4 regions of the Paenibacillus sp. MER 180 genome follow, and region 1 is predicted to be linked to each of the others. Evidence: predicted binding sites of a transcription regulator. Region 1 holds the regulator's gene; each other region holds the start of a gene.
The links. The regulator Rex, encoded in region 1, represses fermentation and respiration genes when NADH is low (regulators of the CRP and FNR family bind a similar motif). The targets are predictions, from matches to a motif close to TTGTGAAATATTTCACAA.
Positions count from the first base shown of each region.

Region 2: M3661_RS08365 (cytochrome ubiquinol oxidase subunit I) is a predicted target of Rex. The motif match lies at 3,618-3,635, and genes of this name have one in related genera.
Region 3: M3661_RS12195 (flavocytochrome c) is a predicted target of Rex. The motif match lies at 5,885-5,902, and genes of this name have one in related genera.
Region 4: M3661_RS01350 (cytochrome ubiquinol oxidase subunit I) is a predicted target of Rex. The motif match lies at 2,470-2,487, and genes of this name have one in related genera.

Region 1 covers NZ_JAMAVT010000003.1:339,223-347,630, reverse strand. The annotation lists gene M3661_RS06645 (amidohydrolase) at 1-1,280, opposite strand, end outside; gene M3661_RS06640 (redox-sensing transcriptional repressor Rex) at 1,277-1,924, opposite strand; gene dinG (ATP-dependent DNA helicase DinG) at 1,941-4,811, opposite strand; gene M3661_RS06630 (tetratricopeptide repeat protein) at 4,957-5,613, opposite strand; gene panD (aspartate 1-decarboxylase) at 5,818-6,204, opposite strand; gene panC (pantoate--beta-alanine ligase) at 6,215-7,105, opposite strand; gene panB (3-methyl-2-oxobutanoate hydroxymethyltransferase) at 7,102-7,971, opposite strand; gene M3661_RS06610 (biotin--[acetyl-CoA-carboxylase] ligase) at 8,307-8,408, opposite strand, start outside.
Region 2 covers NZ_JAMAVT010000004.1:228,854-237,261, forward strand. The annotation lists gene M3661_RS08355 (discoidin domain-containing protein) at 1-1,617, opposite strand, end outside; gene pdxR (MocR-like pyridoxine biosynthesis transcription factor PdxR) at 1,808-3,256, opposite strand; gene M3661_RS08365 (cytochrome ubiquinol oxidase subunit I) at 3,702-5,111, shown strand; gene cydB (cytochrome d ubiquinol oxidase subunit II) at 5,095-6,111, shown strand; partial or broken gene M3661_RS08375 (aldo/keto reductase) at 6,208-6,396, shown strand; gene M3661_RS08380 (lipoate--protein ligase family protein) at 6,403-7,272, opposite strand; gene M3661_RS08385 (hypothetical protein) at 8,135-8,408, opposite strand, start outside.
Region 3 covers NZ_JAMAVT010000006.1:171,537-179,944, reverse strand. The annotation lists gene M3661_RS12240 (diadenylate cyclase) at 65-679, shown strand; gene M3661_RS12235 (diadenylate cyclase) at 711-1,325, shown strand; gene wrbA (NAD(P)H:quinone oxidoreductase) at 1,347-1,955, opposite strand; partial or broken gene M3661_RS12225 (GMC oxidoreductase) at 1,967-2,140, opposite strand; partial or broken gene M3661_RS12215 (flavin reductase family protein) at 2,272-2,883, shown strand; gene M3661_RS12210 (hypothetical protein) at 3,106-3,489, shown strand; gene M3661_RS12205 (hypothetical protein) at 3,650-4,195, opposite strand; gene M3661_RS12200 (multidrug effflux MFS transporter) at 4,420-5,601, opposite strand; gene M3661_RS12195 (flavocytochrome c) at 6,105-7,631, shown strand; gene M3661_RS12190 (hypothetical protein) at 7,854-8,408, shown strand, end outside.
Region 4 covers NZ_JAMAVT010000001.1:330,528-338,935, forward strand. The annotation lists gene cydB (cytochrome d ubiquinol oxidase subunit II) at 1-893, opposite strand, end outside; gene M3661_RS01350 (cytochrome ubiquinol oxidase subunit I) at 880-2,283, opposite strand; gene M3661_RS01355 (ABC transporter permease) at 2,659-3,348, opposite strand; gene M3661_RS01360 (ABC transporter ATP-binding protein) at 3,341-4,264, opposite strand; gene M3661_RS01365 (sensor histidine kinase) at 4,511-5,446, opposite strand; gene M3661_RS01370 (response regulator transcription factor) at 5,456-6,160, opposite strand; gene M3661_RS01375 (MGDG synthase family glycosyltransferase) at 6,478-7,686, shown strand; gene M3661_RS01380 (hypothetical protein) at 8,109-8,408, shown strand, end outside.

The DNA.
Region 1 (8,408 bases):
TGCGCCTCGCGAAGGATTCGTTCTTCATCCATCGTCAAACATTCCCCATTCTTCACAACCTGCTTGCCGTCAACCCATACATGCTTGACATCTTTCGCAGACGCTGAATATACCATGTGGGATACCAAGTCGGTATGTGGCAGGAAATGAGGTTGATCAATATCTACCGCAACGAAGTCAGCCTTCATGCCTACTTCAAGCGCTCCAATATCGTCAAGACGAATGGTCTGCGCGCCATAGATCGTACCCATGCGCAGCGCCTCTGCAGCAGGAACCGCAGTTGGATCGCCGGACACCCCTTTATGAATCAAGGCCGTAAGGCGAATTTCTTCGAACATATCCAGATTGTTGTTGCTTGCTGCACCGTCCGTACCCAAGGATACAACAACACCCGCACGCAGCATCTCAGGAACACGAGCGACACCGCTCGCAAGCTTAAGGTTGCTTCCTGGATTGTGGGACACCGCAACTTGATACTTCGCAAGCGTCTCAATCTCTTCGTCCGTCAAATGGACAGCATGCGCAACGAAGGAAGGACGGGAGAAGAATCCGAGCTTCTCCAAATGCGCAACCGGACGCAGTCCATAATCTTTCACATTCTGTTCAACTTCTGCCTTTGTCTCTGACATATGCGTGTGCAATGGCAAATCCAGATCATGAGCAGCCTGTACGAAGCTCTCAATAAAGGCTGGAGGACAAGTATACGGAGCATGCGGCGCCATAATCGTACGAATGCGGCCATCTGCCTTCCCATTCCAATCCTTCGCGAATTGAATCGCCTCGTTCAGCTTCTCGCGCTGTACATCCTCTGGGCATAAGCCAATCGCACCGCGCATAAGCGATGCACGGATACCGGATTGCTCACATACCTTCGCTACTTCGTCCATGTAGTCATACATATCTACGAAGGTTGTTGTACCGCCCTTCAGCATTTCGATCACAGACAGAGCTGTTCCCCAATAGACATCATTGGCCGTGAACTTGCCTTCCATTGGCCACATTTTCTCCTGCAGCCATGTCTGAAGCGCCAAGTCATCCCCATACCCACGAAGCAGAGACATTGCAGCATGCCCGTGTGTATTAATAAGGCCTGGAATGAAGAATAGACCTTTGCCGTCGATGATTTCAGCATCAGCTGTTGTATATTGCTCTGGCAGCTCCGATCCAATATGAACGATGCGATCATTCTCAACAACCATGAACCCATGGAATGAGGACTGCTTCGCAGTTGGAGACAAATCGGCGAACATGCCGTTTTTAATAATGATTCGGTGTGTCATTCGGCGGGTACTTCCTTTCCATTATCAGATAAATAATAGGCCAAACTGAACAAATCCGTTGTAAAATCGGCAGTATGCACACGGATATTCGAAGGAACCCTCAAAATGACAGGCGCAAAGTTCAAGATCGCTTCTACACCCGCCTCTACAAATTGATCAGCTACATACTGAGCTTCTGTAGCAGGAACCGTGATAATCCCGATACGGATTTGCTTCTCGCGTACCGTCGTAATTAGGTCAGACATCGGCTGAACTTTCAGGTTATTTATCTCGGTATTGATTTTGGATTCCTGTGCATCGAACACTGCAACGATCTTCATATTATCTTTCAAGTATACGGTGTAGTTACAGAGTGCGTGACCTAATTTACCTGCACCGACCAATCCAACATGGATAACTTGATCCAGTTTCAAAATATGTCTGATTTGTTGAATCAAATACGATACATCATACCCAATGCCCTTGCGGCCGAAGTCGCCGAAATACGCTAGATCCTTCCGAATTTGCGCAGGATTCAAGTTCAGCTTCTGTCCCAAATCTTGAGATGAAACTGTGAGCACTTCTCGCTGCTTCAATTCCAATAGATGACGTAAATACACGGGTAATCGCCGAACGACAGCTTCTGATATCTTTAGTGCTTTCATTCTGAACAAGCCCCTCTCATCGCTCTCCAATGCCTCTTTGATTATGGTCTAGCCACGTATCAATACGTGGTACAAGTTGTTCTGTTGCCATATGCTCCATTTTTGGGCCAGGCAGCGAGTAAAGAAAATGTTTGCCGTAGCTTGTCTCTATTACACGAGTGTCATATATGATGACAATTCCCTTATCCTGCGTCGTACGCACAAGGCGGCCGAATCCTTGCTTGAAGCGAATTACAGCCTGTGGGACGGAATATTTGCGGAATGGATTCTGATTCATCCGCTTCAGCCGATCGCACTTCGCTTCCACGAGTGGATGATTCGGTGGCTGGAATGGCAGCCGTACAATCGCAAGACATGTCAACGCATCTCCTGGAATATCAACGCCTTCCCAGAAGCTGCTCGTTCCTAGCAGGACTGAATTCGGCTGATCTCGGAATCGGCGTGTCAGCTTGCTTCGGTTGCCGCTGTCAATCCCTTGTCCCAGCACTTGAATGCCATGCAGGCTAAGCGCCTCCTTCAGCGGTTCATACACATCCCGCAGCATGCGGTATGACGTGAATAAGACAAGCATACGTCCTTCTGTTACCTTGGCTACATCAGCCAAGGACTGCATCAGCGTCGAGTTAAACTTGGCATCTGATGCTCCCTTCACACTAGGGAAGTCACGCGGGATGACAACAAGTGCTTGTTCCCGGTAGTTGAACGGCGACGGGAGTATGACCGTATTTAGACGACCATCCCGCTGCGCATCCTTCAAGCCAAGTTGTTCGGCTACGAATTGGAATGATTTATCAACGGACAATGTAGCCGAAGTTAAGATTACGCTCTTCTTCGGCTCGAAGAAGTATCGCTTCAGCGCTTCGCTTACATCGACAGGGACCGCATACATTTGCATTGATTTATGCTTGTATTGGAGATTGCCCTCCATCCAGTACACGGTATCCGCATCCTTGCCTTGCATAAATTCACGGAATTCATCGCGAAGCTGCCCTATGTCCTTGAATAAACCTGTCACATCAGCCGTAACGCCCTGCACTTCATCATCATCATAATCCTTCCATTCATTGACGAGCTTCTCCCCCGAACGAACAATATCACTTAAACGCGTGTGAATATCGCCTTCGAGCTCCGATACGGAGCTCCATCCATCAGGACGATTGCCAGATGGCAGCCGGAGAACAGCTTGTCCGCCTTCCGCCTGCCCCGCTTCATTCATGGAAGGAAGCATTTGATAGAGCAGCTCATGCAGCCGATCCCATTGATCCTTAACATCGACAAGCTGTGTTAACAGCTTCTCAATCCCTTCAGCCCATACGAGCGCTTTTTCATTGCCTGACAAGCGAAGACGCTGCTGCAGCAATACAAGCGCACCATTTTTGCTGTCTTTGAACAATTGGGTCAGCGGATGAATGAGTGAAAAATATTGCAAGTGAATGCCTAAATGTTTGCCTGCCGTTTCTTCGAAGTGATGTGCTTCGTCTACGACAAGCTGCTCGTATGCGGGGAGCAAACGATGCTCCGCAATCACGTCCGTAAACAATAGGGAGTGATTCGTTATAATAATGTCCGATAAATTCGCATCATTCTTTGCCCGGTGGTAGAAGCACCGACGGAACCAAGGACATGCGCGATTCAGACAGGAATCACTATCACTGGCAACGGTATCCCAGAAGTCTGCACCCTTATGAACGAAATGCAGTTCTTCATCATCTCCATGCTCCGTCTGACTGAGCCACACCAGCATTTGGGCAGCTGTCAAACTATCATCGCGTGCATGTACATACTCTCTATTACTTATTTTATGTTCAAATTTTCTCAAACACAAATAGTGACTGCGGCCTTTTAATACGGATGCCTTAAATGGAACCGGCACAATCTTCTCCAAGAGCGGCAAATCACGCTGTCTCAGCTGTTCTTGCAGATTGATTGTGTGTGTGCTAACAATCACTTTGCTCTCTTGAGAAACACTCTGATATATGGATGGCAGCAAGTACCCAAGCGACTTGCCGGTACCAGTACCCGCTTCGATTAGCAGGTGATGCTCTTGTTCGAAGCACTCCATCACTTCATTGAACATCTGCTCCTGCGATTCGCGCGGCTCATAATTATCCAAGCGGCTTGCCAGATTCGTCTTGACCTGATCCAGGAACTGAGCGAAGGTTACTCCCTTAAGCGGGTTCTCTGCTGAAGAATCACGCGGCGCCTCCGTCTCTGTCCAATCCGCTTGCTTCAACGTCAATTGGCGGAACGGATAATACCCTTCTTCCTCTGTCCAATCAGACACCTCACGCTCCTGAAGCTTCTCTGCAAGCAGCCATTTCAAATCCCGCTCCTCTTGATCGCCAAACACATCAACGACGCGCTGTAGCGTCAATAACGGAAGCTGGTCAATCGCTTCTAAACAGCGAATAAATATATCTGCTGTCGCCCGCGCATCACTGTCTGCTTGGTGCGGGCGATCATGAACAATCCCCATCTCATGTGACACAGAACCAAGCTGGAAGGAAGGCAGTGATGGAAAGAGGATGCGAAGCAGCTCAATTGTATCTAATATACGACCTGTGAACGGCAAATATCCCGTCTGTTCCAGCGCCCTGCATAGGAATTGATAATCGAAGGCCACATTATGGCCGACCAGTACGACATCCCCTAGCAAAGGGACAAGCCCCGTCATGGCATCATCAATATCCGGAGCATCCTTCACATCTTCCCCGGTAATGCCAGTGAGCTGCGATATAAATTCCGGTATGGGAACAGTTGGCCGCACAAGCGTATGATATTCGCGTTCTATCTTCAAATCATGGCCAAGAATAACCAAACCAATTTGAATTATTTCATCGTTCGGCTGACTGCCGGTCGTCTCAAAATCCAAAACAGCAAATCTCATCTCAATAGCTTTCCTCTCACAATTTCTGTTCTTAGCATAACAGATGTTCAGGCGTTTGGAAATGACTAGAGGGAAACATCTGTGCGTATTTTTTCCACACAGTCGTTCCCCTCCGATGTCATGAATCATTGATATTACATGCATGTTATTGGATATGCATCATGTGCTCGCCGCCGAGTTCAAAATGACCGCTTTTGGACTGGCATACCTTCAAATTCATAATCGGTTCCGGCAGAGCCGGATCCCATTCATGCGCCTTCAGGAAGCATGCTTCTGCCTGTGCAAACTGATGCTGCTTCGCATGAATGCAGCCAAGCGCATTGCAGGCAATGGCCTTCATGCTGTTGTTGTCAGTCAAAGGTATGATAAGTTGAAAATGATGTCCTGCTTCCTGACAATTCCCTAAATGCAAGTGCGACATCGCCAAATACGCGCGCACCTCGATATTCTCTGGCTGAATCTTAGCCGCCTGTTCCAAAAACATAACTGCTTCCTTATACATCATGAGCAAATAATACCCCTGACCCCGCTGATAGGGATCCCCATAGTCCGGAATAGCTATTTTGCTCTCCTTCACTGGGCATGGCTGTACGGGGACTGAGCTTCCCTTGCCTGCTTTGGGCCTTAACAATGACAGACGCTCTTCGAAGCGCAGCCATTCCTCCACAATATGGTCACTCATGGAGCGAAGCAGCGACACTTGATGATCGAGTTCCTGTTTTTGCTTTCCCTTCGCATGCGGGTATTGAGCAATCACTTCATCCAACAGTTCATTCATGGTCTCGAATACATGTTGCAGCACGATTCCATCCCACCTTCACAAGTGTTGCGTATCGTTGTCTTATCGGCTCACGTTCATTGTGTGCCTCACAGCTAAGTTTCATTCGGTGCTCCAACGATTCCCGTGCGCTGGCTTCCGTTGTCAGCGAAGCAGAGCAGCAATACGTCCTGCATGGTAGCGCAAGCAAGCAATTCGGCCATTAATCATGCCCATAATCGAAATGCATTAACGAATAGTTGAATGCTCTTCTGTTAGTTTCATTACTTCAACAGGCTTGTTATCATCATCAACAAAAACAATATTCGGCTTGTATTGACGCGCCTCTTCATTCGTCATGGATGCGTAAGAAATAATAATGACATTGTCCCCTGGTTGTACCAATCGAGCTGCCGCACCATTCAAGCAAATCACCCCTGAATGCTTAGGCCCTGGAATCACGTAAGTTTCTAAGCGAGCTCCATTATAATTGTTTACGATCTGAACTTTTTCATTCGCCCAAATATCAGCCAGCTCCATTAAATGCTCATCGATCGTAATACTGCCAACATAGTTCAGATTTGCTTCTGTCACCGTAGCACGGTGAATTTTGGATTTCATCATTTCGCGCATCATCTAGCTCACCCTACTCTCCATGAGTTAACATACGATTATCAATTAATCTTGTCCGACCGAATTTGACTGCAAGTGCAATCAAAATATTGGTGCTTCGCTGATCTAGCGACATCTCAGGCGCCAGTGGCTCCAAATCTGGGAAGCTCAATACTTCTACATAGTCGATGTCTGCCAGCGGCTGCTGTGCTATCATGCCCTTCATCTTCTGCTGAAGCATTGGGGCTGTCAGCTGCGGATTCTCTTCAAGCCAGACGTCAACTTGACCCAGTGAGCGGGATAGTACGAGCGCTTGTGTCCGTTCTTCCTCAGACAAATACACATTGCGCGAGCTCATTGCCAGACCATCTGCTTCGCGTACAATCGGACATGGAACAATCTCAACTGGGAAATTCAAGTCCTCCACCATGCGCTGAATGACAGCAACCTGCTGTGCATCCTTCATCCCGAAGAAGGCTTGATCCGGCTGCACGAGGTGGAACAGCTTCGTAACAACGGTTGTCACACCGTCAAAGTGAACCGGTCGCGTAGCACCGCACAGCGGACTTGTAATGTCATCCACATGAACTTTGGTTTTGGTAGGTGAAGGATACATCATGTCTGGTGTTGGCATGAATACGATATCGGCACCATGCTTCTTCGCTACCGCCAGATCCCGCTCTTCGTCACGAGGGTACTTCTCATAATCTTCGTTCGGCCCGAACTGAATCGGATTGACGAATATACTTAGGACTACAATATCGCATTGACTGCGAGCCTTGCTTAACAAGCTCGCATGCCCATCATGCAAATACCCCATCGTCGGAACGAAGCCAATGGTTGGGTCTCCGTCCGGTCGTCTATGTTCAAGCTTCATGCGACGCAGCGCGTCTCTCAGCTCTTGTATGGAATGTACTGTGATCATGGTGTCTGCACCTTCCCACTTCCGTATAATTGTCCTGCTAATTCCTCATCTGCAGCGAATACATGCTCCTGGGCTGGGAATGTGCGCTGCTTCACTTCTTCTACATAAGAAGCAAACGCTTCACGAATGGTCGTTCCTACATCCGCATATGTTTTTACGAACCGCTTAGGACGATAGTCTGCATCATATCGCACGATATCATGGAATACGAGCACCTGCCCATCACATTTGACACCGGCTCCGATTCCGATTGTCGGAATCTCTAGCCGTTCTGAGATATAAGCAGCCACCTCATCCGTCACAAGTTCTAGTACAACACCGAAGGCTCCCGCCTCCTGCAGTGCTAGGGCATCTTCAAGCAATCGCTGTGCATCTTCCATCGTCTTGCCTTGGATTCGATATCCTCCAATTTGATGTACCGATTGCGGTGTCAAGCCGATATGTCCGAGTACTGGCACACCTGCCTGCACACAAGCCTTGACCATAGGTGCAATCTCCGCTCCGCCTTCCATTTTCACAGCTGTTGCGTGGCCTTCTTGCATAATGCGGCGAACCCCATTCAGCGTCTCAGCCACCGTGCTGTGGTAAGTCATGAATGGCATATCTGTCACAATGAACGTGTTCGGCGCTCCCCGGCGCACTGCGCGGGAGTGGTATACCATATCATCGATCGTAACAGGCAATGTAGAATCATAGCCTAGCACGACATTGCCCAAGGAATCACCGACGAGGATAATATCGACGCCCGCTTCCTCTGCCAATCGAGCAGTAGGATAATCATAGGCTGTCACCATGGCAATGGGTTCGTTTTGTTTCTTCATCGTTTTCATTTTAACAATACTTAGCGGCTGCTTCGGTTTGTTCATTCTTTCTTCATCTCCTTCAACGTCTCTTTGGCGCATTTCAACACAATCTTCCATCGTCTCTCTTACCTGATAGCTGTTGCTGTGCGCATTTTTCTTAGTGTGTGCAAAACAAAAAACCTTTTAGCATTTCCACTAAAAGGGTCCATAAGAAAAAAAGAGGTCGCAAGCGGACGTCCTTCTGTCTCGGTCCCTTCGGCTCAGAGCAGAAACGTACTACACGTTCGTCAAGGAATATGCACTTCTCTTCAATCTTCCTTGCTGTGTGTGGCCGGTGCGGTTCCGCGAGGATACCGCCAAGCCGACACTTATTATACCAGAGTTTATTCCTACTTACATCACGTAAAGTGTACATCCCCGGAAAAAATTTTCCGGTAACAACCATCCTCGCCCAGCACGATAAGCGCTCCGGAGTCATCAAGTCCCTGTGCAACCCCAGA
Region 2 (8,408 bases), on a different contig from region 1:
GAATTCTTGCTTCGTATAATGCCCACTGGCACTTGCAAGTCCAGGATACGTCGTGCTTTCTAAGCGGTAAGCTGCACGTGTGCCATCTGCGAATGGCTCCCCGACGTCATCATTCAAGTGAATTTGGAACATGTTCATCTTGTACCATGACAACAGCTTCACATAATCGCGAAGGAAATCAACCGTGAAGAATTTGCGGGCTACGTCGATCATGAGTCCACGCTTCTCATACTTCGGATAATCCCTTGCTTCACCTCGCGGAATCGTCAAGTCCTTATTCTGCTTAATGATTTGGAGCGCTGTTCTTGTTCCGAAGAAAGCCCCCTTAGCTGATGAAGAGGTAATGGCTACGTAATCCCCTACCTTGAATACATTTCCTTCATCGCCAAGCCATGATAATGACGGATCAATCGACAGATACAGATCCCCAGATTTCGGCGTTCCAGAGACTACCGTAAGCTGGTATCCCGTCAGATCCAATACATCTGCGCTAGTCAGCTCTGCCGCCTTACGGAGCAAAGACTCATCCTTTGGATTGACTACAATTCGCGAAGATTTCTTTAGCTTGAAATTGCCCGAATCCCCATACCATTCGCGCAGAGAAGGGATTACTTCCGGCTCCGGGTTACGATCCGATGTCTGCTTATGCAAGCCTGGAACGATTACGGGGATACTTCCTGACAGCAGCTTCCGGTCTGGATTATTCTGATCCTCCACCTGAATCATCAGATTCACCTTGGCGTCTACTAGCGGTGTACGGATGTTGCCATCACGGTCGATGACAGGAACCCTGTCGCTGCCAAATACACTGACGCTGTAGCCTTCCGGCACTCCTGCAGTGGACCAATCGAGCTTCGTCTGTCCAGCTTGCACCGTGAGCGCTGCCGTCACCTTGTCAATGACAGATTGCAAGTCATTCAATTGATACACCTCAAATTCAAAAAAGGAATAGCCATACAGTACTCCATCGACAGGAGCACGCTTTACACCTTGGAACTTCACATAACGAGCTTCGAGGGAAGGGAAATCAACCGTCTCCACACCGCCCTTACATTGGATGGAACCATCGTTGTCCTTCACATTCGTCCAGTTCTGAGCGTCATCCGATACAAGGATCTTGTATGTTTCGGCCGGTGTTTGCCAGCGGATTACGACACGATCGAAAGCTTTTTTCTCTCCAAGATCTACATAGAACCATTGATCATCTTCCTTCGCCGAAGACCATCTTGTATTCCCTTTTCCGTCTACAGCCAGCTCAGGCCCCAAATAATCTACTTCATTACCGGAGGAAAAGGCTGGCTTATGCAGAGCTAGATTCGTTCCGCTAAATGTAGCATCCGCGAGGAGACGAGCAGCTTCCTCATTGGAGTCTCCAATCGGATTCGGAAGGATATTGCCATCCTTGTCATACACGACATCTGTAACGCTCGGCGGAGTCCCATCACCCTTATCTGGTTTAGATAGGACTGGGCCTTCATCTTGATGCTCCACCTTTACATTCTCCTGCCCGTTTGGTTGAGCGTACGCCTTAGGCTGCACTACTGTAAGCGTCGAGGTCATAACAACCATCAAACTGAGCAGCATCGAAACCGCTTTCAAATACATAGATCTCTTCATTATTTCCCTCCATCTCATCTAGTTATCGGATAGCATAGTCCCTCCTTCTTCCTCCCTCCAAGCTCATCTGCGCCCAATTTCGCAAACGCTTTCTTTTCCTTTCCTCTCTATCATATTACAAAAAAATGCAACTAGAAAGGAGGAACTTTCCAATTGCATTTCTTTTTTTGAATTTCTACTCCGGTATGAATCATTTTGCTCGCTGCTGTGATGCATGAATCGCTTGAGCGAACCGCGCTATTCCTAACCCAATTTCATCCTCATGCGGTCTTGCATACGTAAACCGGACATACCCTGGTTCTGAACCGTAGACCGTACCAGGATTATAGAGAACCCCTCCCTTTATGCTTTCCTCTAGCAATTTTGCATCATGAACGGGGGTTCTCACTTTGCACCATAAGTGCAGCCCTCCTTGTGGAAGGGAGTACGCCACCTCCCCCGGAAGTTCGCGCTGCAGCGCATCTATAAGCAAGTTCCGTTTCTTGAGGAGTTCCTGCCGCAGCCGTATCAAATGGCTGTCAAAATAAGTTTCCGACAGCAAACGTGCGGCGATCCGCTGCGGCAGCACACTCATTCCGAAGTCGATTTGCTGTCGTTCAGCAGCAAGCCGCGTGATAACAGACTGCGGGGCAACCATCCATCCGATCCGCAAGCCTGACGCTACAATTTTGGATAATGAGCCAATATAAATGACGGTATTGTTTGTATCAATCGATTTCAACGTTGGCGGTGGACTGCCTGTGAAGGAAGTCAGACTGAACGGATCATCCTCCACAATGGGAATGCCTAAGCTGCCGCAAATCTCAAGCAATTGTTCCCGTCTAGAGGGGTCAAGCACACGGCCCGTTGGATTATGATAATTCGGATTCACGAATATCATCCGTATGTTGTGCTCCCGATACAAGGACAATATCCCTTCCGGACATACCCCCTTCTCGTCTACAGGCAGGCGAAACAAGCGCAAGCCCGCCGAGTGAAACATCGGCAGAGAATAATAGTAGGAAGGATCCTCTATCGCGATCGCATCCCCAGGCTGAAGCAATCGGCGAGTTATTAAATAGAGCGATTGATGAGACCCTGATGTAACGAGAATCGATGATGCTGTCGTTCGAAAGCCGCGATATTGATGTAAAGAAGTGGACAGAACCTCCCGCAGCGGCACATAGCCCTGAGGATCGTCATAGCTCATGTCCTCATGCAGCAGATGCTCGCTCAAAAGCATCCGCATCTCTTCATTTGGCGACAAATCGGGTGACAGTTCTCCGCTGGCAAAGTCTATACAGTTGCTGCCCGAATCCAGTGCGGAACGAATCAATTCGGCGTATACAGGATCAGGCTGGACTAGCTTGCAGCTATCTAAATATTGATGCCAATCTGGCGTTTGTTGAGAGTCTGCCCCCCACTTCGACTTGCTTACTCGAGTACCACTACCGACCATGCTTTCAATAATGCCTGCAGCACGCAGCTCTTCATAAGCTTGAACGATTGTGCTTCGATTTACATGTATTTGCTCGGCAAATTTGCGTTCCGATGGAAGGACGCTTCCCGGAGAAAATTCACCGTTATAAATGCTGCGCTCAATATATGCGGCAATCTGCTGATATAGTGGTTGATTGCTGGAACGATCCGGTTGCCACATGGAAATACACCTCTTGCTTTCTTGGTCTGTGATTTTTATCACATATAATTAAGTATATCATTGCTCTTCGTGATCTCGTACTGACCCTTTTCATCGAAACGTTGTCAACTCTGTGTCAGTCTCTTGAACATGGATGACCCCGCCCTGTTGAAATGGATGGCGACATCCCCTCCAGTCTGCTCTAAGATAATGCTGAACGTGAGAACTTCACTTGACTGGCTGCCAGTGCCATATGACAAGAGTATGTACGATGTGTGCAATGATGTGTGCTGCGATGTACATACAGCCTCGTCAAGCTCATAACCTAACGCTTTTCTTAACGACTGAATCTTAACGAGTGCCACACTCACAGCACCACATAACGTGAAGACATTCACATTATTCGAATCTCACAGACCTTTTTCTTGTTCCACGACGATCACATTTTCATCACAAGGAGGCCTCTATGGATCAGGTCATTCTCGCGCGAATCCAATTCGCATCAACAACATTATTCCACTACATCTTCGTCCCCATGACGATTGGACTGGCGTTTTTAATCGCCGTATTAGAGACGCTCTATGTCGTCAAGGGCAAGGAGATTTATAAGCAAGCTGCCTTGTTCTGGAGCAAGTTATTTCTGATTAACTTCGCAGTTGGCGTCGTCACCGGCATTTTGCAAGAGTTTCAGTTCGGGATGAACTGGTCGAATTATTCCCGCTTCGTCGGTGATGTGTTCGGGCCATCGCTTGCCATTGAAGGTCTGCTCGCCTTCTTTATGGAATCCACCTTCATCGGCTTATGGGTGTTCGGCTGGGAGCGCTTATCGAAGCGCGTTCATCTCGCTTGCATCTGGATCGTCTCGATCGGTACCGTGTTGTCGGCGTTCTGGATCTTGACCGCCAACTCGTTCATGCATGCGCCTGTCGGATATGAATTCAACAATGGACGGGCAGAAATGAGCGACTTCTTCGCACTCATTACGAATCCGCAATTGTGGCTGCAATTTCCGCATACGCTGTTCGCCGCATTCGCAACCGGCGCCTTCTTCATGGCAGGCGTCAGCGCTTGGAAACTGCTGCGTGGACACAATCCGGACATGTTCCGCCGTTCGTTCCGCGTCTCGATTACCGTTGCCTTGATTTCGTCCGTCATCGTTGCCTACATTGGGCATGCACAGGCGCAGCATCTGCTCACTTCTCAGCCGATGAAGATGGCAGCGGCCGAGGCACTCTGGGATACGAGTGAGGATCCGGCACCGTTCACGTTATTTGCCACAATCGATACGGAAAAGAAAGAAAACTCGTTCAAAATCCAAGTCCCATATATGCTCAGTCTGCTATCGTACAACAAGCTTAGCGGCAGTGTGGAAGGGATGAATCAGATTCAAGCTCGCTATGAACAGAAGTATGGACCAGGAAATTATATTCCTTCGGTCAAAATGACGTTCTGGAGCTTCCGCATGATGGTTGCCGCAGGAGGGCTCATGTGCCTTGTCGGCATTTACGGCCTGATATTATCCCGCAAGAAGAAGCTGGAGCAGCGCCCATGGTTCTTGAAGCTGATGGTTGGCATGATCGCCTTTCCGTTCCTCGCCAATTCGGCGGGATGGCTTATGGCCGAGATGGGTCGTCAGCCGTGGGTTGTGTTCGGAGTTATGCGTACAGAGGACGCCATATCGCCGACAGTTACGGCGGAAGAACTTCTCTTCTCGCTCATTGCGTTCACGACCATTTATGCGGTACTCGCCATTATCGACGCTGTTCTCTTCGTCAAGGTGATACGTAAAGATGAGCTGATGGAAGAACCGGAGGAAGAAGATATGAAGAATTACGATCCATTTGATAAGGAGGTAAGGCATGCTATCGCTAAATGAGTTATGGTTCATACTCGTCGCCGTGCTGTTCGTTGGCTTCTTCTTCCTCGAAGGATTTGATTTCGGCGTAGGCATGGTCGCCAGGTTCCTCGGGAAGACAGATCATGAGCGCCGCATCATTATCAACACAATCGGTCCTTATTGGGATGCGAACGAGGTATGGTTAATTACCGCTGGCGGGGCTATGTTTGCCGCCTTTCCGGAATGGTATGCGACGATGTTCAGTGGCTTCTATATCCCATTCGTCGTGCTGCTGCTGGCGCTTATCGCGCGCGGTGTCGCGTTCGAGTTCAGGGGCAAGATGGATTATGGCGCTTGGAGGAAAGCGTGGGATGTCGCGATTTTCATTGGTAGTCTGCTGCCTCCTCTCCTATTCGGTGTCGTATTCGCCAATATCATTCGCGGTGTGCCGATTGACGGGAACAAAGAAATGGTTGGGAGTGTGCTTGACCTGCTAAATGGCTACTCCCTCGCTGGCGGTGTGGCCGTAGTCATGATATGCATTCTGCACGGGCTCGTCTTCATCACGCTGCGAACCACCGGCAACCTGCGGGATCGGGCACGGAAGGCAGCTCGCGATGTCAGCCCGGCAGTTGTCGTCGTCCTGCTGCTGTTCGCCATGATGACGTATGTCAGCACTGATATTTATACGGTTCATGGCAGCGGTTGGCTTATCCTGCCGCTGTTAGCTGGGGGCGCATTGCTCTTGGCCATGTCATTCATTAAGCGTGAGCGGGATGGACTGGCGTTCGCCATGACAGGAGCCGTTATCATTCTGTCGGCCGTGAGCATGTTCATCGGCTTATTCCCACGAGTGATGGTCAGCTCGATCAGCCCTGAGTTCAATCTGACGATTATGAATGCGGCTTCCGGCGCTTACTCGCTGAAGGTGATGACATATATCTCGCTGACGATTCTGCCATTCGTGCTCGGATATCAAATTTGGAGCTACTACGTCTTCCGCAAGCGGATCGATGATAAGGAGCATCTGGAGTATTAATAGGATTCTCGAATCAATACGCAAAATAATGAGTATTTCACCAATTAATATAAGCTTGCTATGCTCGAACCGTTACCTGAAAAAGGAAGGGTTAGAGTGAACTCGCGAAAGCTTGGTACAAGCGGATTATCTGTGAGCGAGATTGCTTTTGGGAATTGGATAACTCACGGCGCCCAAGTGGACGTTCATGCAGCCCAGGCTTGTGTACATGCTGCGCTGGAAGCTGGGATCACTACATTCGACACCGCAGATGTGTACTCAGATACACGGGCAGAAGCAGTGCTTAGACTCTCACGCTTTGATTCCATAACGTTCACGCAATGTATGGATAACCTCGTGCACTTGCTCTGGCTCTGGGAGCCACAATCCTGAGGACGCTTGTTCGAGACAACGCTCGGACTGGCGTTCTCGGATCACTTGCTTGACAGATTCAATAAATACGTGAGCCGCCCCGCCGCCAACAGTGCTGCCGAGCGAAGCCAGTTCTTCCAGACTGCCTGTCTTATCTTCGGTCACAACAGGATGATCCGGTTGCACCTCACCCAACGCAGCACGCTCATAGAAGGAGCGGACGAGCTCGGCGCTCTCCTTGCCCGAACCCTCGCAGATGACGAATGCCTGCACGACAAAGGCATGAGCTTGACGCCGCTGTGCAATGCCGCAAAACTTGATGCCGCCAATGCTGAGATCAAAATCGCCAGGGCAGTATGCGCCATCGATTTCACCCTTGTCGATCGTGTAGCCCGTGTTCTGCAGTGCAAGCTTGATCAACTGATACATGCGCTCATAGTCCGAGCGGAAGCATTTGTCGCCCATCCCTTCCTTCGGCAAGATCAGGGAAATGTTCACAACACCCAAATCGAGTGGTACGGCCGCCCCGCCCGTGCTGCGGACAGCCGTCGAGTAGCCAAGCGACTCCAGCCATTGCTGCGCCTCTGCCGCATGCGGCAATCTGCTGTCACGTAGTCCCATCACGAAGCCCCGCGGATGACGCCACAGGTGACATACAGCGGGCCCTCCCTTGCCTGTATGTCTGCACAGCAGCTCGTCCAATGCAAAAGGATACAGAATGTCGGGCTCCTCCAGATGCTGCGTGCGATCCAGCACGAGGATATTGTCTAATCCTTCTCCCATATGAAATGAAGCCGTACATTCCGTCATTTCTGCATCCCCCTTATCGATCATAAAACTACCGAACCTGTATACTCATCGGATTCCTAGAGTACGGATCAACAACACTATGCGTCATCTTGACCGTCCATTCGGAATTACCGGGCTAATTCTGAATCTATCCAATCTATAGGTATCTTAACATGGATGAGTTCGTTACGGAAAATAAGAGATTCATCGCTAATGCCCCTGACTTTTGCGCCTTTGCTAGACTCGTAAAAAATCCCTCCAAAGAATGGGTGACGCCCGTATGGTATTTGAACGAAGAGCGCCATGCCCGCCAAAGCAATGGGCGTTTTTTCGTTTCTCTAGCATTGCCTAGGAATCTCGTAAATTTCATAGAAAAAGCCCCAAATGGGACTTTTCCTTGTTTAGTTTCTTATCTGGAGATTCTGTACGTCATCGTACATACTTCCGTAAATCCATACGAATACAGTCTTACAAACCGATATGCCGGTTGCCCTTGCAGGGTCAGATTCAATCTCAACCCGAGACTTGCCGTCTAGCGCTGTATAGTCCGAAGAGAATTTACGGTACATAAAGGTTTTGCCTGTAACTGAGTTTTTATGGGAGGTAACCGAGAGCTCGAATGTATCTTGTTTTCAGTTGCCGCCCGTCTTCTCCAGTGTAACAGTCGTTACATGCTTGTTATTGCTATCGTAGATATGCGCTGCGGCCGTCTGTGCGCCCTTATATTGCTTGTTACTATGATAGATACATTCATAGCATCTCCGTTGGTCTGCACAACAACGGGGATTGTACTTTTTTTATAATTCCCCTCGAAGAAGTTATGAAACTTTCGAATATTGCGAGATTTAGATAAAAATGGTATATTGGTAATATATTACTTGGTTTATTTTGTATCAACTTCATCAATTATCACTAATTTGTAAGTGTTATCATTTTTGAAGTGTTCATAAGTTACAAGATAAGTTTTACCTACAACTAAAAGATTTTGAGTATTAAAAGTATCAAGAATTAATTTAAATGATTCTGCTTTAGCATCTAATGGGTTTTTCACAATAGCCCAAGGCTCATTACTGTTAGTTTTAGTTCCTTTTTCAATAATTTCAATAAAAGATGTAGTGTGAGCTGGTGAACTGTAATTTCTAAACAGGAAAAATAAA
Region 3 (8,408 bases), on a different contig from region 1:
GATGAATGAAATCACTCATAATTTAAAAGGGAATGGAAACAATATGATGTAAAGGAGGTTGCGTATGGAAAGTAATTGCGATTTATTTTCTCCTCAGCAGACTGATGTATATAATCAATTTCAACAGCTGTCCACGAAGATTAATAGCATGTTGGCGTGCATGGATCAGGAAGATATCGATATTCTAAAAAATCTGAAGTTGCTCTCTAAAATATGTTCTGATACGGGAAAGCTGGTTTCCGCCTATCATTTGAGTCGACTTCTTCATCCCTATACAACGCAATGCAATGAAATTTTCAAAGCCATTAAGCTGCTGAGCGATCAACGGAAAGGTGCCCTTATTATCATTGAAAGAGAAGATAATATAAACGATTTGATCACCGTTGGCACTCCTCTATCCGCAGAGATCTCAAGTACGCTGTTAGTTTCCATTTTCCATACAGGGAGCCCGCTGCACGACGGTGCTGTCTTAATTCAGAAAGATACTATCGTCTCAGCGGCAAATGTACTACCGCTAACCCGGAAATTATACAAGACTAAGCTCGGTACTAGGCATCGCGCAGCGATTGGATTATCCGAAAATACAGATGCTCTAACCTTCATCGTATCTGAGGAAACAGGTGCGAAATCATTTGCCTTTAACGGCTCGTTATATGGATTTGAAATTCCTGACGAGTGAACATATTTACCATTAGGAGTGCATTGTTGATATGAAAAAACACAGTACCCATGATGATTTCTCGCAGCTTCGGAACGAAATGAACGAAAGGCTAACGGAAATCGAAAAAAAGGTGAATCAAAATATCGCCTCTCTCAGTCATAATGATATTGGCATCATTGACATTGTCCAAAAGTTGTCAAGAGAACTGCTTGAATTGGAAACGACTGCATCAACATACTTACTTAATCGTATGTTGTCCAAGTATACGAAATGCAGTACTGAATTATCACTAGCCATACATAAACTTAACCGAAAACGCCAAGAAGCTCTCATTGTAATAGAGGCTGACGACCCTGTAGCACCATTTATAAACGGGGGGATACCCATTAATGCGGTAATTACAAGTCAACTATTAGAATCTATATTTCAACCTGATAGCTTGCTTCAAGAAGGAGCTGTCCTCATTCAATCTGATTTGATTGTTTCTGCTTCCAACACCCTGCCATTAACTGAGCAAATTTTTTGGGATCGAGCAGCAGATATCCGGGAGTTATCAGCAATCGGCTTGTCAGAAAAGTGTGATGCATTGATTATATTAATCACGAACGGCGGTACAACCTATTTCTCATTGGAAGGCAATCTTTTTCCTTTCTCAGCTTCCTGAACAGCAACGGACAGAGTCATACTAATTACTGCCTGCTACGATCCATTTTGCGACGTCTACGGTACGTTTGGCTTGATGTTTTACTGCAGCCTGAACATCCTCTACCATTTTACCGTTTTGTACAGTTACGCTTGTCCCATAAGGATTTCCCCCGGCTGTAAAAAGGGATGGATCCGTATACCCTGGAGAAACTATAATGGCACCCCAGTGATACATAGCGGTATAGATTCCCAGAATGGTTTGCTCCTGCCCGCCATGGGGATTTTGAGCTGAAGCCATCGCGCTAACCACCTTATTAGCTAACTTGCCATGGAACCATAACTTCCCTGTGGTATCTAAAAACTGTTTCAATTGTCCGGGCATTGTGCCGTAACGTGTCGGCACGCTAAAAATAAGGGCATTCGCCCATTCAAGATCTTGAAGAGTTACAACGGGTACATCCTTCACATGATCGACATGTTCTTTCCACGCTGGATTTTCTAGTATTGTCTCTTTAGAAGCCAATTCTGGAACTTGTAATACTCTTACTTCCGCCCCCTGCTCCTTGCCGCCTTCCGCAGCCCATTGAGCCAAGCGATAATTCGTTCCTGTCATGCTGTAAAAAATAACTGCCAGTTTAACTGCACCCATCCTACTTGCTCCTATTCTTCACTAGGAATCATCATTTGCTTCAAAACAAACTTAGTCGGGTTCGCTGCAGCAAGAACGGGTATCACGCTATTATCTGCGACGTAAAGACCGGAAACTCCATGAATTTCTCCATAATGGTTAGTCGCTGAGGTAGCGGGGTCAGTTCCCATTCGGCAGGTACAACTGCAGACGCTGTTAACCCAAGCAGGTGCACATGTAACCGTACATTGGGAGCAGCATGGCCATCAATTAACGCATTCTGAGGTTCATGCAGCCTCATCTTGGTTACCAAGCCATATTAATCAGGGGTGAGCCCATGTTAACCATTTATCCGGAGGAGCAAACCGAGCGGGATAATTATAAACTGCTCATCGGCAGTATCCTCCCGAGACCAATTGCGTTCATCACAACATTGTCAGCTGAAGGCGTATTAAATGCCGCACCTTATAGCTATTTCAATATCATTTCTGCCGATCCGCCCATGATTTCTGTATCCGTTCAAAGGAAAAATGGTGTTCGCAAAGATACATCTAGAAATATGATGGAAACAGGCTCGTTTGTTGTTCATATATCGGATGAGGATTACATCGAGGCAATCAATCTAACCGCGGCCAATCTTCCGCCTGATGAGAGCGAAGTGGACTTCGCTCAACTTACCTCCATCCCAAGCACTAAGATTAAGGTTCCAGGGATTGCCGAAGCCAAAATCCGCATGGAATGTACGTTAGAGCAATCTCTTGCTCTCGGCGGAACTCCTTCGTCTCCAGCATGTGATCTCATTATCGGGTGAGTCGTGTGCTTTCACATTGCGGAAGAATTGGTTGAGGGCGGGCATATCGATGCACAACGATTAAAGCCTGTGAGCCGATTAGCCGGTAACAACTACTCGAAGCTAGGTGAAATCTTTAGCATTGATCGACCCAAATAATTGATAGTTTTGAGTTCGCAATCCTACAAATCAATGAATCACAATATCCTCATTCGATTAAAGGCTGCCAATCATTCTGGCAGCCTTCTCTTTACATACTGATAACATTTTATTTCCTACAATAAAAATCGGAATTAACTGTTTACAAGAATCCGATATTGAGTTATATTTAACATAACTTCCAGATATTACTTACAAAACTATCAGAGGAGTTGAATCCGTTTGAAGAAATTGCTTATGTCATTATCAGTACTGGTCGCCCTGGCTACAGCAGCACCTGCATATGCTTCCACTGCACCTATCGATGCTGTCAAGCCTGAGGTTCAACAAACACAGAAGTTCGTTAAGTACTTTGCACTTCGTCCCAATGAACTGAGCTCACTGGAAGGGATCTATTTGAAGAAAGGCCAACAGCTTACGGTCTATGCACAAGGGAGCTATTCGTACTTTTCGGTATATGACTCGAGCAATCATCTCGGGACATTTTTCAACAGCAATGTAGGAAGAATTTTCACTGCGACTGAAGACGGGTATCTGTATTTGCAGTTTGCGGCACCTTCCACCTATACAATCAACCACATCACGGCTACTTATTTCATTAATTGACCTTAGGTTGATATAATACCAACCACATTTCTTGCAAAAACAAGAAATGGATTTGCTAGAAATGAAGACAGCGACAGTTATGGACAACACATCGTCCGAACTGCCGCTGTTTTATATGTTTACGGACTTCTCTATTAAATACCATGCACATCAAATCGAACTATTCACTCGGAATAAAACCAGATCCAAAAGCTTTCCTCATCTTCTGTTGAACAAGAAGCGCATCTTCATAAGAATCAGCCGTGACAATAAAGTCCACATTCTCCTTCATCTCTTTGAAACACTCTATGTTTATATCCTGAAAATCATCATCAAACCAAATCATACCTGCCCAGATAGCTCCTTCCTCTTTATACTTTTTTAGGTCTGGGCTATGATAAAGCAAACTTCCTGAATTAATCCCTTTTATTTTTTCAAATATATACGTATCTAATGATATATATTTGTTCGAAATATCGATGCCGTCAATTCGAATGGAACCTACGAATTTATGTTGTCGTAGAAAAGGCCGAACTAATGTCCCGGATATGTAAATCGAGGTTTTCTTAAAAGATGAAGGGTCTTTCTCATTATAAGTTATAGCAGATCGAACCACATCGATCTTCTTAGGAAATTGGTAGACTTCTAAGAATATGAACGTTGGGATTCCAAATACAATTAGCACTGATAATAAGATGATTAAGGTAGTTTTGAATGTATCATTCAAATATGGTTCCACTCCTATATGAAGTAATATAGATGAACTAAAATACCTGTTTACCTATTCCACTTAGAACTTGGAATTCCTTCAACTCCACTGTTTGATTACGATCGAAATGTTATTCATTTGGTCATATGAAGAAAAAAACAAAAAAAGCCGATTTTCTATTTCAGAAAATCGGCTTCTGTCTCTATGCAGTAGCACTTCTAGTTGCTATGCGTTTACCTTGCTTACTCACTCGAAATTCGTCTGCTCACGATAACCATAATAGCCGCCAGCACGAAGAAGTACATAGGCATCGTCACTAATGAGTCATTATGCAAATAGCTCATTCCGCTCGTAATCAGACTCACGATGAGATAATACCCTAATCCAAAAATAGCACCTGCCGTACCCAATACATCACTGTAACGTACCAGCGCCAAGCTTAAGCAGTTCGGAATGGCCATGCCAATCCCGAGCAGCAGAATGAAGATGCAGCCGACAAATACACTCATGGACAACAGCGATGAGCTTAATCCACTAAGCGTAAAACCGACTAGCGCTCCAGCACCGAGCGCGGTAACAAGACAGCCGATCAGAATGATCTGCTCTGGCTTATAGGTGGACAATAGTCTCTTCGACAGCATGGCTCCTATTATCGAAGACAGCGCTACAAAAATACCAAAGAAGCCATAGATGCCGGGCGTCATCTCAAAGTATTCAATAAAAACGAAAGGCGCTTCTGCATAGTAACTGAACAGAATGCCATTTGTTGCTCCGATTAGAAAGCCAAATGCCCATACTCTGCCGTCTGCAATGAGGCGCTTAACGACAGATATTGTACTCACATTCGAGGTCGTCGTGGCAACTCTCGTCTCAGGTAAAGAAGCGAACGTGTACGCGAATATTGCCACACTCATCACGACAAGGGTTAGAAATACAGCCCTAAAGCCTAGCGACTGGTCGACCCATCCTCCAATCAGCGGCCCTAAAGCCGGTGTAAAGGCAAGTGCTGCTGAGATTTGAGCAAATACAGCATGACGCTTCGAACCGTCAATACTTTCACGCAAAATCGTTTGCGTCACAACCGAGCCTGTACTTGCACCGAATGCCTGAATGAACCGACTTACCAATAGCCATTCCACGGAACCTGACAGATAACAACCTAGGCTGCCTACTCCATATACGAAAATGCCCCACAGCATAGCAGGACGTCTGCCAATTGCATCCGATAACCTTCCCCAGCACAACACGCCAAATGCAAAACCAAGAAAATAAATGCTGAGCGTAAGCTGAATCATGTTGTTGCTTGCCTGCAATTGACTAGCAATGTCCGGCAAGGAAGGCGTGTATATCGTTTCACTGATTTGTGGAAATCCCACCAGAATAATAAACAAAAGCAATGATGGAGTTGAGATTTTTTGTGCCAAGTTGCATTCCCCCTATAATTTCGGAAATCTCAATTACATCATCGAAATGTCAGGGTATCGGGGGTTTGCATTTGATTAATCTTGCAAATGAGAGTGCCATAATAAGTGATCACCTTACAATGTTATAGGGGGGAATTCATAATATAACCCACATTATAGCAAAACTTCTTAGCAAGAACCACCTATATCTACCCGTTCTAACTCCTATATGCTAGGCATCATTTAACTTCGTTTCTATTTACCAATATTTACGCAGGACAAATATGATAAAAATCACCCCGTAATGTGAAATACATCACAATCTTTGTATTAATAATTGATTAAAATTAAAATGAACATTAAACAAACACCCTTTCAGTACGGAACAGCACCAGAGATAACCGTAAAACAACGGAGATATTGAGTACATAGCTCACCCAACATCTGGTTTGCTTCGTCTGATTGCTATTCTGGGTATTGCAACTATGTTCATTTATAAAGAGATAGAAAGTGGAGGGTTTCACATGAGAAAGAAAGCTACAGCAACAATGATTCTTCTTCTGTCGATCATGCTTATCATCGCAGGATGCGGTGGTAATGGGAACAAGACGCAGGATCAAGACAACGCAGCAAAAACGGAGAAACCAGAAACAGAAGCTGTGTCCGGCGCTTCTAAAGCGAGCTATACCCCTATCGATCAACTGAAAGACAAATATGATATCATCATCATCGGTGCTGGCGGAGCAGGAATGACGGCTGCTCTTGAGGCCAAAGCCAAAGGCATGAATCCGGTTATTTTCGAGAAAATGCCGGCAGCTGGCGGAAATACGATGAAATCCTCTTCGGGTATGAATGCATCTCAGACCAAGTTCCAAAAAGAGCAAGGCATTGAAGACAATAACGACCTCTTCTTCGAACAAACATTAAAAGGCGGTCACGGTACGAACGACAAAGAAATGCTTCGTTACTTCGTAGACAATTCCGCAAGCGCAATCGACTGGTTGGATTCCATTGGCATTCGCTTGAACAACCTTACGATTACTGGCGGTATGAAGGAAAAACGTACACACCGTCCTGAAGACGGATCTGCTGTTGGACAATATCTCGTCAGCGGCTTGGTCAAGAATGTACAGTCCAAAGGAATTCCGGTTTTCGTAAATGCGAAAGTTACTGATATTACAGAAAAAGACGGAAAAGTGAATGGCGTTAAAGTCCTCTTCGAAGAGAAGGATGAGAAGAACATTGCCGCAAACGCAGTTGTTGTCACAACAGGCGGTTATGGTGCTAACATGGACATGATCTCCTCTGTTCGCCCTGATTTGAAAGGTCTCGTAACAACGAACCAAATCGGCAGCACTGGTGACGGCATTACGATGATTGAGAAGCTCGGCGGCGTAACTGTAGATATGGATCAAATTCAGGTTCACCCTACTGTACAGCAAGAGAAGTCCTATCTTATCGGGGAAGCAGTTCGCGGTGAAGGTGCAATCTTGGTTGATAAAGACGGCAAACGATTCACGAACGAGCTGGATACTCGCGATAACGTAACGGCAGCAATTAATAAACTGTCTGACAAAGCAGCTTACCTTGTATTTGATTCTGGCGTGAAATCCCGTGCAAAAGCTATTCAACAATACGACAAAATGGGATTTGTCATCCAAGGCGAAACGGTTGAAGATTTGGCCAAAGTAATGGGCGTTCCGGGCGACCAGCTCAAAGCTACACTTGATACATGGAACGGCGCGGTGAAAGACAAAAAAGATGCTGAATTCGGCAGAACAACAGGCATGGACAACGAATTGTCCGCTGGACCATTCTATGCAATCAAAATTGCTCCTGGTATCCACTACACAATGGGCGGCGTAAAAGTCAACACAAACACCGAAGTTGTAACCAAGGATGGCAAGGCTATAACAGGTCTCTACGCAGCAGGTGAAGTCATCGGCGGCCTGCACGGTGAGAACCGTATCGGCGGCAACTCCGTTGCAGATATCATTATCTTCGGTCGCCAAGCAGGTATTAAATCTGCTGAATTCGTAAAAGCACAATAAAGCTAGTATATCTCCCCCCTCAAACGCTTGGGCTCTTCGCAGTCCAAGCGTTTTATTTATATGTACACACTTTCCTTCCAATGATCACTCCCTCTTGACGCTGGGAAAGTGACAGTTTGCTCGAATAATAAGCAATTAGAACTATTGATTGTAGACCTCTGTTCCTCTACTATCTAGCTATGATTTCCTTTCATTTGTGTGAATAAAAAGGAGTGGGATGAATTGAGAAAAGCACTAGTCGCTTCTCTAACTAGCGCTGCATTACTAGTCGGTCTAGGCACTGGCGTGTATGCAGGCACCAACCTGAAGAAGATTGAGGCTTACTTGGACAGCACTGCTAAGGTGAAGGTGAATGGAAAGGCAGTTCAGTTCAATGATGACAAGGGATTGGCACTGCAACCGATTAGGTATAACGGCAACGTATATGTACCGGTTAAAGGCATTGGCAGCGCATTGAATGTTGCAGTTGCCATCGACTCGAAAACAAATGAAATCATTGTGGGCGAAAAAGTAAACGGCACTCCTCTAAATGCAGAAATTTTTTCGAACTCTTACTACTCCAAAGACCCTGCACAAACGACCTACAGCGGCAAAAATTATAAGGAAGTCATCTATGATCATTCTGATAGTTCACAAGCGCCATCCATCATCGTCACTCCTAACAAAAAATATCAGAAGATCGTCATCAAGCTTGCTGCAATCGATCAAGAGTTAACGAATATCGAGATTTCCGATCTCGACAAGAACGCACTGCTAAAGAAAGTAGATTCGATTCTT
Region 4 (8,408 bases), on a different contig from region 1:
TGCCCAGAAGCTGCGTTATGAATCGTTAAGTCGAATGCCTTATCAATCGAGCTAATCATAACACGCGGGAATAATCCGATAAAGACAGACGCGATCGATAGAATGATAACTCCGCCCGTCATGCCGAATGCCCAGCCATCGCGCTTCTTCGCCATGAAGTAACCAGCGAGCACATAAACAATAACCCCAACTACAGCAACAGCTGTTAAGATCCCACCGCGAACCTCAAATACATCCGTCTTGAAGTACGTCATAGCACCGAAAGCAACAAACAATACCGCCAAAGGCACTAGCAGCATCTTCGCTTGCTTACGTGCGCGCTCCTGCAAGGAGCCAATTGTGCGCAGCGTTGTGAACATCAAGCCATGCACGAGGCACAGTACCGTAACGGTTACCCCGCCAAGCAATGTATACACATTCACCATATCGAACAGTCCAGCCTTCATTTCCATCTGGCCGTCAATTGGCAAGCCTTGAATCAGCCCTGCGAATACTACCCCGAACAAGAATGGAGGAAGCAGACTTCCTAAGAAAATCGCCCAATCCCAGGACTTCTTCCAGCGTTCTGTCTCTTTCTTGCCGCGGAATTCGAATGCGACACCGCGTCCAATCAATGCAAGCAGCAAAACGACAAACGGCGTGTAATATCCGCTAAACAGCGTAGCATACCAGTTCGGGAACGCAGCGAACATCGCCCCGCCGGCCGTAAGCAGCCATACTTCATTGGCATCCCAGAACGGACCGATCGAGTTGATTAATACGCGTTTCTCTCCATCTGTACGGGCCAAGAACTTTGTCGACATGCCGACACCGAAGTCGAAGCCTTCCAAGAAGAAGAATCCGACAAATAACACTCCAACTAGTAGAAACCACAATTCATTAAGAGATAACATGTTGTCCCTCCTGATCAAACGGGTCATTCGAATGTTCTGCCTTCAACACTTCATTCGGACCCTTTTTGATGACACGAACGAACAAATACACAAGCACGATAGCAAGTACGGTGTAAATTGTCGAGAATGCGATAAGCGAGAATAGCACTTGACCGCCCGACACGCTCGGCGAAATACTGTCTTCTGTCCGCATGAGACCGAATACCGTCCATGGCTGACGACCAATTTCCGTCATAATCCAACCTGCTGTATTCGCAATGAACGGCAATGAGATTGCATAGAGCATGAAACGCATAAACCACTTATTCGGATTGCCCAGCTTCTTGCGTGCTGCCAAGAACCAGCCATACATGCCAAGCAGAATCATCAATGTTCCGGCAAGAACCATGATGCGGAAGCTCCAGAATGTTGTCTTCACCGGTGGAATGTAATCGCCTGGGCCATACAGTTGTTCATATTCCGCTTGCAATTCCTTCATCCCGCGGACTTCGCCGGAGAACTTACTATAAGATAGGAAGCTAAGCAAGTATGGAACTTTGAATTCCATGCTGTTCTCTTGCTTGTCTGTATTGATTGCTGCAAATACCGTCCACGGCGCAGGGTCGCCACTTGTTTCCCATAAGCCTTCACTTGCCGCCATCTTCATTGGTTGGGTATGCATCAAATATTGTGCCTGCTGGTGACCGAAAACCGCAACCAGAATAGAAGAGACCGTAGCTACGATAACACCAATCTTGAACGATTTTTGGAAGAAAGAAACGTCCTGCTTCTTCAGCAGTTTATAAGCACTCACCCCAGTGATGAGGAACGCTCCTGTTGCAAATGCACCGAAAATCGTATGCGGGAATTCAACAAGCAGCTGACCATTTGTCAGCAGCGCGAAGAAATCGTTCATTTCCGCACGGCCATTGTTAATCTCGAATCCGACCGGACGCTGCATGAAGGAGTTCGCCGCCAAGATCCACAAGGCGGACAACGTTGTACCGATGGCTACAAGCCAAATGCACAAGCAGTGCACCTTCTTCGATAAGCGATCCCATCCAAATATCCATAATCCGATAAACGTTGATTCCATAAAGAATGCCAGCAATGCTTCAATCGCAAGCGGCGCACCGAACACGTCTCCGACGAAGCGAGAATAGTTCGACCAGTTCATCCCGAACTGGAATTCCTGAATAATACCTGTGACAACACCGACACCGAAGTTAATGAGGAACAGCTTCCCCCAGAACTTCGTCATCTTCTTGTACTCTTCATTTCCCTTGACGACATACATCGTCTCCATCATTGCGATGAGCAATGCTAGACCAATCGATACCGGTACGAAGAAGAAGTGAAAAATCGTCGTCGATGCAAACTGAATGCGCGATAATAAGATCGTATCCCACATATCGTTGTCCTTCCACCTTTCTATTTATACTCTCAATTCCTATGCTGAATAGGCTGTAATGCCTGCGTCGAACACGGGATCAATGACGTTGATTACATGTTCCAGTTGTATTCTGTCAGATACAGAAACGCTGCAATGTGATATTAATCACAATTTTAAAGCAATTACTTGATCAAAATAAGAACATTGTGTCGAATTTCACAAATATGTCGAAAAAAAGTGAAAAAAAGAAGAAAAAAGACATTGTGCCTTCTTTCCTCTTTACAAGCAGCCCGCAGTGTGCTGCACCTTTTTACCAAAAGTTATTCTGAAATTTGTCACGAATTTGGGCATGTCACATTGCTGTCACAACAATGTATTTCACTGCATCTATTTTTATTTATACAGGTCGATCGTATCAATCTTGCGAATCGTCAAGTAACCAATCACTACACCGAGCGCAGCAAAAGCAAATGGCACTGCAATAATGGACCACAGAGTAAATCCGCCAGTCGACGAGCCTAGAAAGCCTGCAATTAGAATGGAGCTCGTAATGGTCGCCGCCGCTGAATATTTGCGCATGCCGAACCATAATGGAATCAGACTTAAGCAGCTGGCTGCTAAAGAGTTGATAACACTAGTTGTCACTTGATGCGCGACCATACTTATTGTCGCCGTGCCAGGTACAGTGTGCGCATAAGAATTGTATAAGAGGAATCCACTGATTAGTACAATATTTGATAGAATAATGGCAATGAAGGTGTACAAGACCACAATGATCAGCTTAGCTGTCATGAGCTTTTTCCGTGGAATCGGGTACATGAACATGACCGTTATAGACTTGCTCTTGAACTCATCAATAACCATTCGGCTTAGCAATACCGAGGCCGTAATAATGAAGGCTACCTTCACAAACGTATCGATGATACTGAATACCTCGGATATATCATGGAACGCGATATCGCTTGTATCTCCATAGATTCCAAGCAGAATAAAGAGGAAAATCCCGATCGTGACATACATGGCCGTACGTATATAGGTAGCAAACCGGAATTTCTTCAGTTCCAGTCGAATGAGCTTATTCACGAGCAGCCCCTCCATTCAACAGCTTCATAAAGTAATCCTCCAAGGAATGATGCTTCTTATGGACAGACTCAACCATGACATCGTTCATAACAAATGCCTTCGTAATATCTTGCTGAGACACCCCCGATTGATAGATACGGATGATCCGATTGTCTGTAATGCGGAAATTCGAAATATGCATGACTTCTTCAAGCACATAGGCTGCCTTGCTCGCATTATCAGTGATGACCTCAATGAATTCAGACTGCTGCGCCCGGACCCGCTCCATTGGCACTTCCTCCAACAGCACCCCATGGTTAATGACACCGATCGTGTCCGCAACCAACTCCATTTCCCCTAAGATGTGGCTGGAGATCAAGAGCGTAATGCCGAACTCGCGTGACAGCTTCTTGAATAGGTCACGTATCTCCTTAATCCCAATTGGGTCAAGACCATTGATCGGCTCATCCAGGAGCAACAGCTCTGGCTTGATCGATATGGCCCGCGCGATGCCTAGACGCTGCTTCATCCCGAGGGAGAAGTCCTTCACCTGCTTGCGTTCAATGCCGTTCAGCCCTACCAGTTCCAATGCTTCCCCAATCGCCTGCTTATTATGGTAGCCCATGTAATCGCAATGAAGCTCCAGATTCTCTTGCGCAGTAAGGCGATCATAGAAGATCGGCTGCTCAATAATCGTTCCCATGCGAGATAGCAAGGAATAGGATGAGGGCGTCATCTTCTCGCCGAACATCTCAATCTCACCGCTCGTTGGCTGCACGAGATTTGTCATCATTTTCATAATCGTCGTCTTCCCCGCGCCATTGGGGCCAAGGAATCCGTATATCTCGCCCTTCTTAATATTCATGCTCACATTCGATACGACATCTTTGCCCTGATAATTCTTCGTCAAACGATGCGTCCGTATAAGGAAGGTCATTTCATTTACCCCTCTCATCTCTTCTGATATCCTCATTGTATCGATGAGCTATTTCTTATTTCTTACCTAATCCTTACGAATTCCTTACGTTCTTTCCGTCTTGACATACAAATAAGGTCCGCAGAGTGCCATACTGGTTACAGCACAGCAAATCTCTTCGAACCTTGTAACCCTTCCTTCGACGATAATAGACCTGAACCGTCTATTCATTCTCAGCCAGCACCAATCGGTTTCTCGTAGAATACCTCAAGATATTCGCAGGAGCTTAATTGTAAAAGTCGTTTTCTTATACGGCTTACTATGAAGTTCTATCGAACCGCCCATTGATTCAGCGAGCCGCTTCGTGATCGTTAACCCCAATCCGCTGCCTTCGTAATTTTTGTTGCGGGAATCCTCCAATGTATACATGCGCTCAAATACACGGTCTTGGTGCTGTTCAGGAATCCCCTTGCCACGATCCCATACATCTACGAATAGATGCGTATCATCACTGCGCAGGGCTATGCCCAGCACACGGCCATCAGCCCCATACTCTATGGCATTGGAAATGAGATTGTTCAGCATGCGATCCAGTGCGTCTTCATTTCCCCTCGCATAGAGAGAGGCTTCCGGAATCTGAATATCAACCTCGACCCCCTTCTTTGTAAGCCGCTCATAAAATTGGAGAATATTCTTGCGGCATAGCTCGCTCATATCGACTCGAGTCAGCTCGACATGCTTGTCCCCAGATTCCAGCTTCGCTAAATCAAAAAAGGTATGTATAAGCTCGATCACTTCTACCGTCTTGCCATGCACCCGTGTGAGCAGGCGATTCCGTTCTTCGTCACTAATGCGCTCACTGCTCAGATTCAGCGTCTCCAAGTAACCAAGTACAACAGTAAGCGGGGTCTTCAGATCATGAGAGATGTTCGATATCATCTTCCTCATCGCGATCTCCGTCTTCGCGTAATTCGCCAGTGCCTTCTCATGATCGACCAGTAATTCATTTATTTGCTCAATGACCCCAATAATCTGCTTATCATCCGTAAACAGCAGAAGCTTCTCGGCAGATTGTGTCCGATGAATATGTTCCAACTTCTTTTGAATTTCTGTTAATTGCTTATTTCGTCTTGAATGATTCACATGCTGCGTGTAGACTACGATCAACAGGATTACCATACATATAGATAAAAGGCCCGTTATCATCATTGCTCAACCTTCCCACTTGTAGCCAATCCCCCACAAGGTCTTAATATGGATAGGATTCGACGGATCGTCCTCAATCTTCTCCCGCAGCCGGCGAATGTGAACGTTAATGACATTTTCATCGCCATAGTATTCATCGTTCCATACAAATCCATATATTTGTGCTTTTGTGAACACACGATTCGGGTTGGTTACGAATAACTTTAAAATATCGAATTCTTTGGAAGTGAGTTTCATAGTTTCTTCTTGCTTCTGTACAAGATAATTATCAAGATCGATTAGCAGTTGACCTGCCTGAATGACGTTCTGTTCGGGCATCGGCTTCACCGTATCGATCTGAACGTACTTCGTAGCGCGTCTAATTGCCGCCTTGATTCTCGCAGAGATCTCTATCATCGAGAAGGGCTTCGCGATATAATCATCTGCGCCGAAGCCAAGTCCGAGTGCCTTGTCTACATCGCTGTCCTTCGCGGACATAATGAGAATAGGGATTGCGCTCCGCTCTCGAACAAGCTTAATCATCTCAAACCCATCCAGCTTCGGCATCATCAGATCGACAATCATCATATCGTATGTGTCAGAGGTGAACTTGGCCATGCCTTCTTCACCATTGGTTGCGGTCACTACATAAAATCCTTCCCTACTCAAATAATCCGATACCATTTCTACAATAGAAGCGTCATCTTCTACGATCAACAGCTTATGCTGCATGCCAGACTCACACCTTTCTCAGACCTTCTCGTTCATTATAGAACAATTACTTAATTTTGGGTCAAATCCCATTGGAAAAGGTAAGTAATAAAAAAAGCTGAAAATCCCCATAAATAGGACCAATAGCGGATAGAACTGGAATAGAGTCCGGACAGCATGCCCGACTCAGGTCTAGGATATAACCGAACTGAGGGCCATTTTCATGAATGAGGAGTTAGGATACGATATTAGTACCAGATAACAAGGAAACGATTGGCAGCTCAGCGCAATCGAATATATAGACGAAGACTCAACTACGGCGAAGGAGTGTTATGAACATGTTCGAACGGATGGAAGCACCGTCCACACCGGGCAGGGCGAAGGTGCTTGTACTATCAGGCTCGATTGGCCACGGCCATATGCAGACTGCACAAGCAATTAAAGAAACGGCTGAACGCTGGTACGGTACAGAAGCAGATGTACACGTTGTTGATTATATGGAGCAGGTATCTCCTCACTTGCACAGTGTCGGCACGTATTGCTTCGTACAATGGGTGAAGCTGTTCCCTAGCATGTACGGGTACTTGTTCAATATGACTCGCAAGGATCGCAAGCTTGCACAATTATTGAAGGGAGTTCGCTTCACAAGCTTGCGCCCGCTGATAAAGCTCGTAGAGCAGATGAAGCCAACTGTCATTGTCAGTACGTTCCCTGCTGCCAGTGCAGCAGTATCGAAGCTGAAGGAGCGCGGCATGATTGATTGCCCAGCTGTCACGGTCATTACTGACCATACAGATCACAGCTTCTGGCTGCATCCCTATACAGATTTATATTTAGCTGGCTCTGAAGATGCCAGGACGCAATTGATTGAGCAGGGTGTTCCTCAATCCCGCATTCAGGTGACGGGAATTCCGGTTCGTCCAGCCTTCTATGAATCCTATTCGAAGACAGAACTGCGCAAGAAGTACGGACTTGATTCCTCCAAGCTGACCGTTCTTCTGATGGGTGGTGGCTGCGGTTTGATGGATCCATCCATGTTGGATGTCATTGAGCAAGCTGGATGGGCACAGGATATGCAATTTATCATCATTTGTGGCAGCAACGATAAGCTTCGTTCACAATTAGAACGCTGGGCCGAATCCAGCCCGCTGCATGTTCGTATTGAAGGCTATGTGAAGCCTGTGCACGAATATATGGCGATGTCCGACCTAATGATTACGAAATCCGGCGGTGTTACTACCTCCGAGGCAGTTGTCCAACAGCTGCCACTGCTCGTCTATAAGCCACTTCCTGGTCAAGAACAGGATAACATTCGCTACTTGCTGCGCAGTGGGGTTGCCTGCTGTGCGGAGGATGCAGAAGAATTGGTTGCGCAGTTGTCGATCTTCTCCCGACATCCGGAGACACTGCAATGGATGCGAGAGCGCGCGCAAGAAGAGGCTCCACGTTCCCCATTCCATGCGATGGATGCGATCGTGAATGCCCAGAGATACTCCTTATCGCGACGCCACACAATGGACCAATGGCTGAACGAGACAATTGTGTAACTTTTCAATTTGCTTTCTTCACCTACCGCATAGGGCTATTCGCTTTATACTACGTATAAAGCAGAATAGCTCTTTTTTTAGAGCCATGCACCTGGCATTTTGCTTTATACTGCACGATCACATATCATATGAGTAACCATCAGATTCTATCTTTCACGAAATTTGTTAGGAGTCATATAGAGACAGTGTAATAATATGATCTAGTAAAAAAGAAGGGAGTGTGATTTGATCCAATAAAAATAGACCTCACCGCTCTTACACACCCATTTTGATAGCCTCCATCGTAGACAAGCCCATTCCTTTGGCCACTTTGTAGGTTTCCTGCACTTTTGTCACGAACTTCACAGTTCCACCGGCAATTGCAGCAAGAGCTCTTTCCACTTCAACGAAATTCGGATCGGCTCAAACAGGAGTGATTTAAATTGAAAAAAACTACAGTCAATTACATTCTGTTGGCGGTCATCGTAGCATTTGCCATTTTCGCTTACCTTTTCAATCCCAATCCACTCATAAAAGACATTGCCGTTTCGAGCGCCATTTTATATTTCTTTATTTTGATAATCCTTCTAAAGAGAAAGGACGATAGGCAACAACCAGACGAAGCGCAAAAATCGAAGGGAATTTATTCGGAATTTTACAACGGCGTTTACATCGGTTTCGGCATCGTTCTGGGCATTAATTTTTTCATCCAACTATTTACCGATGATGAAACCATGAAAATG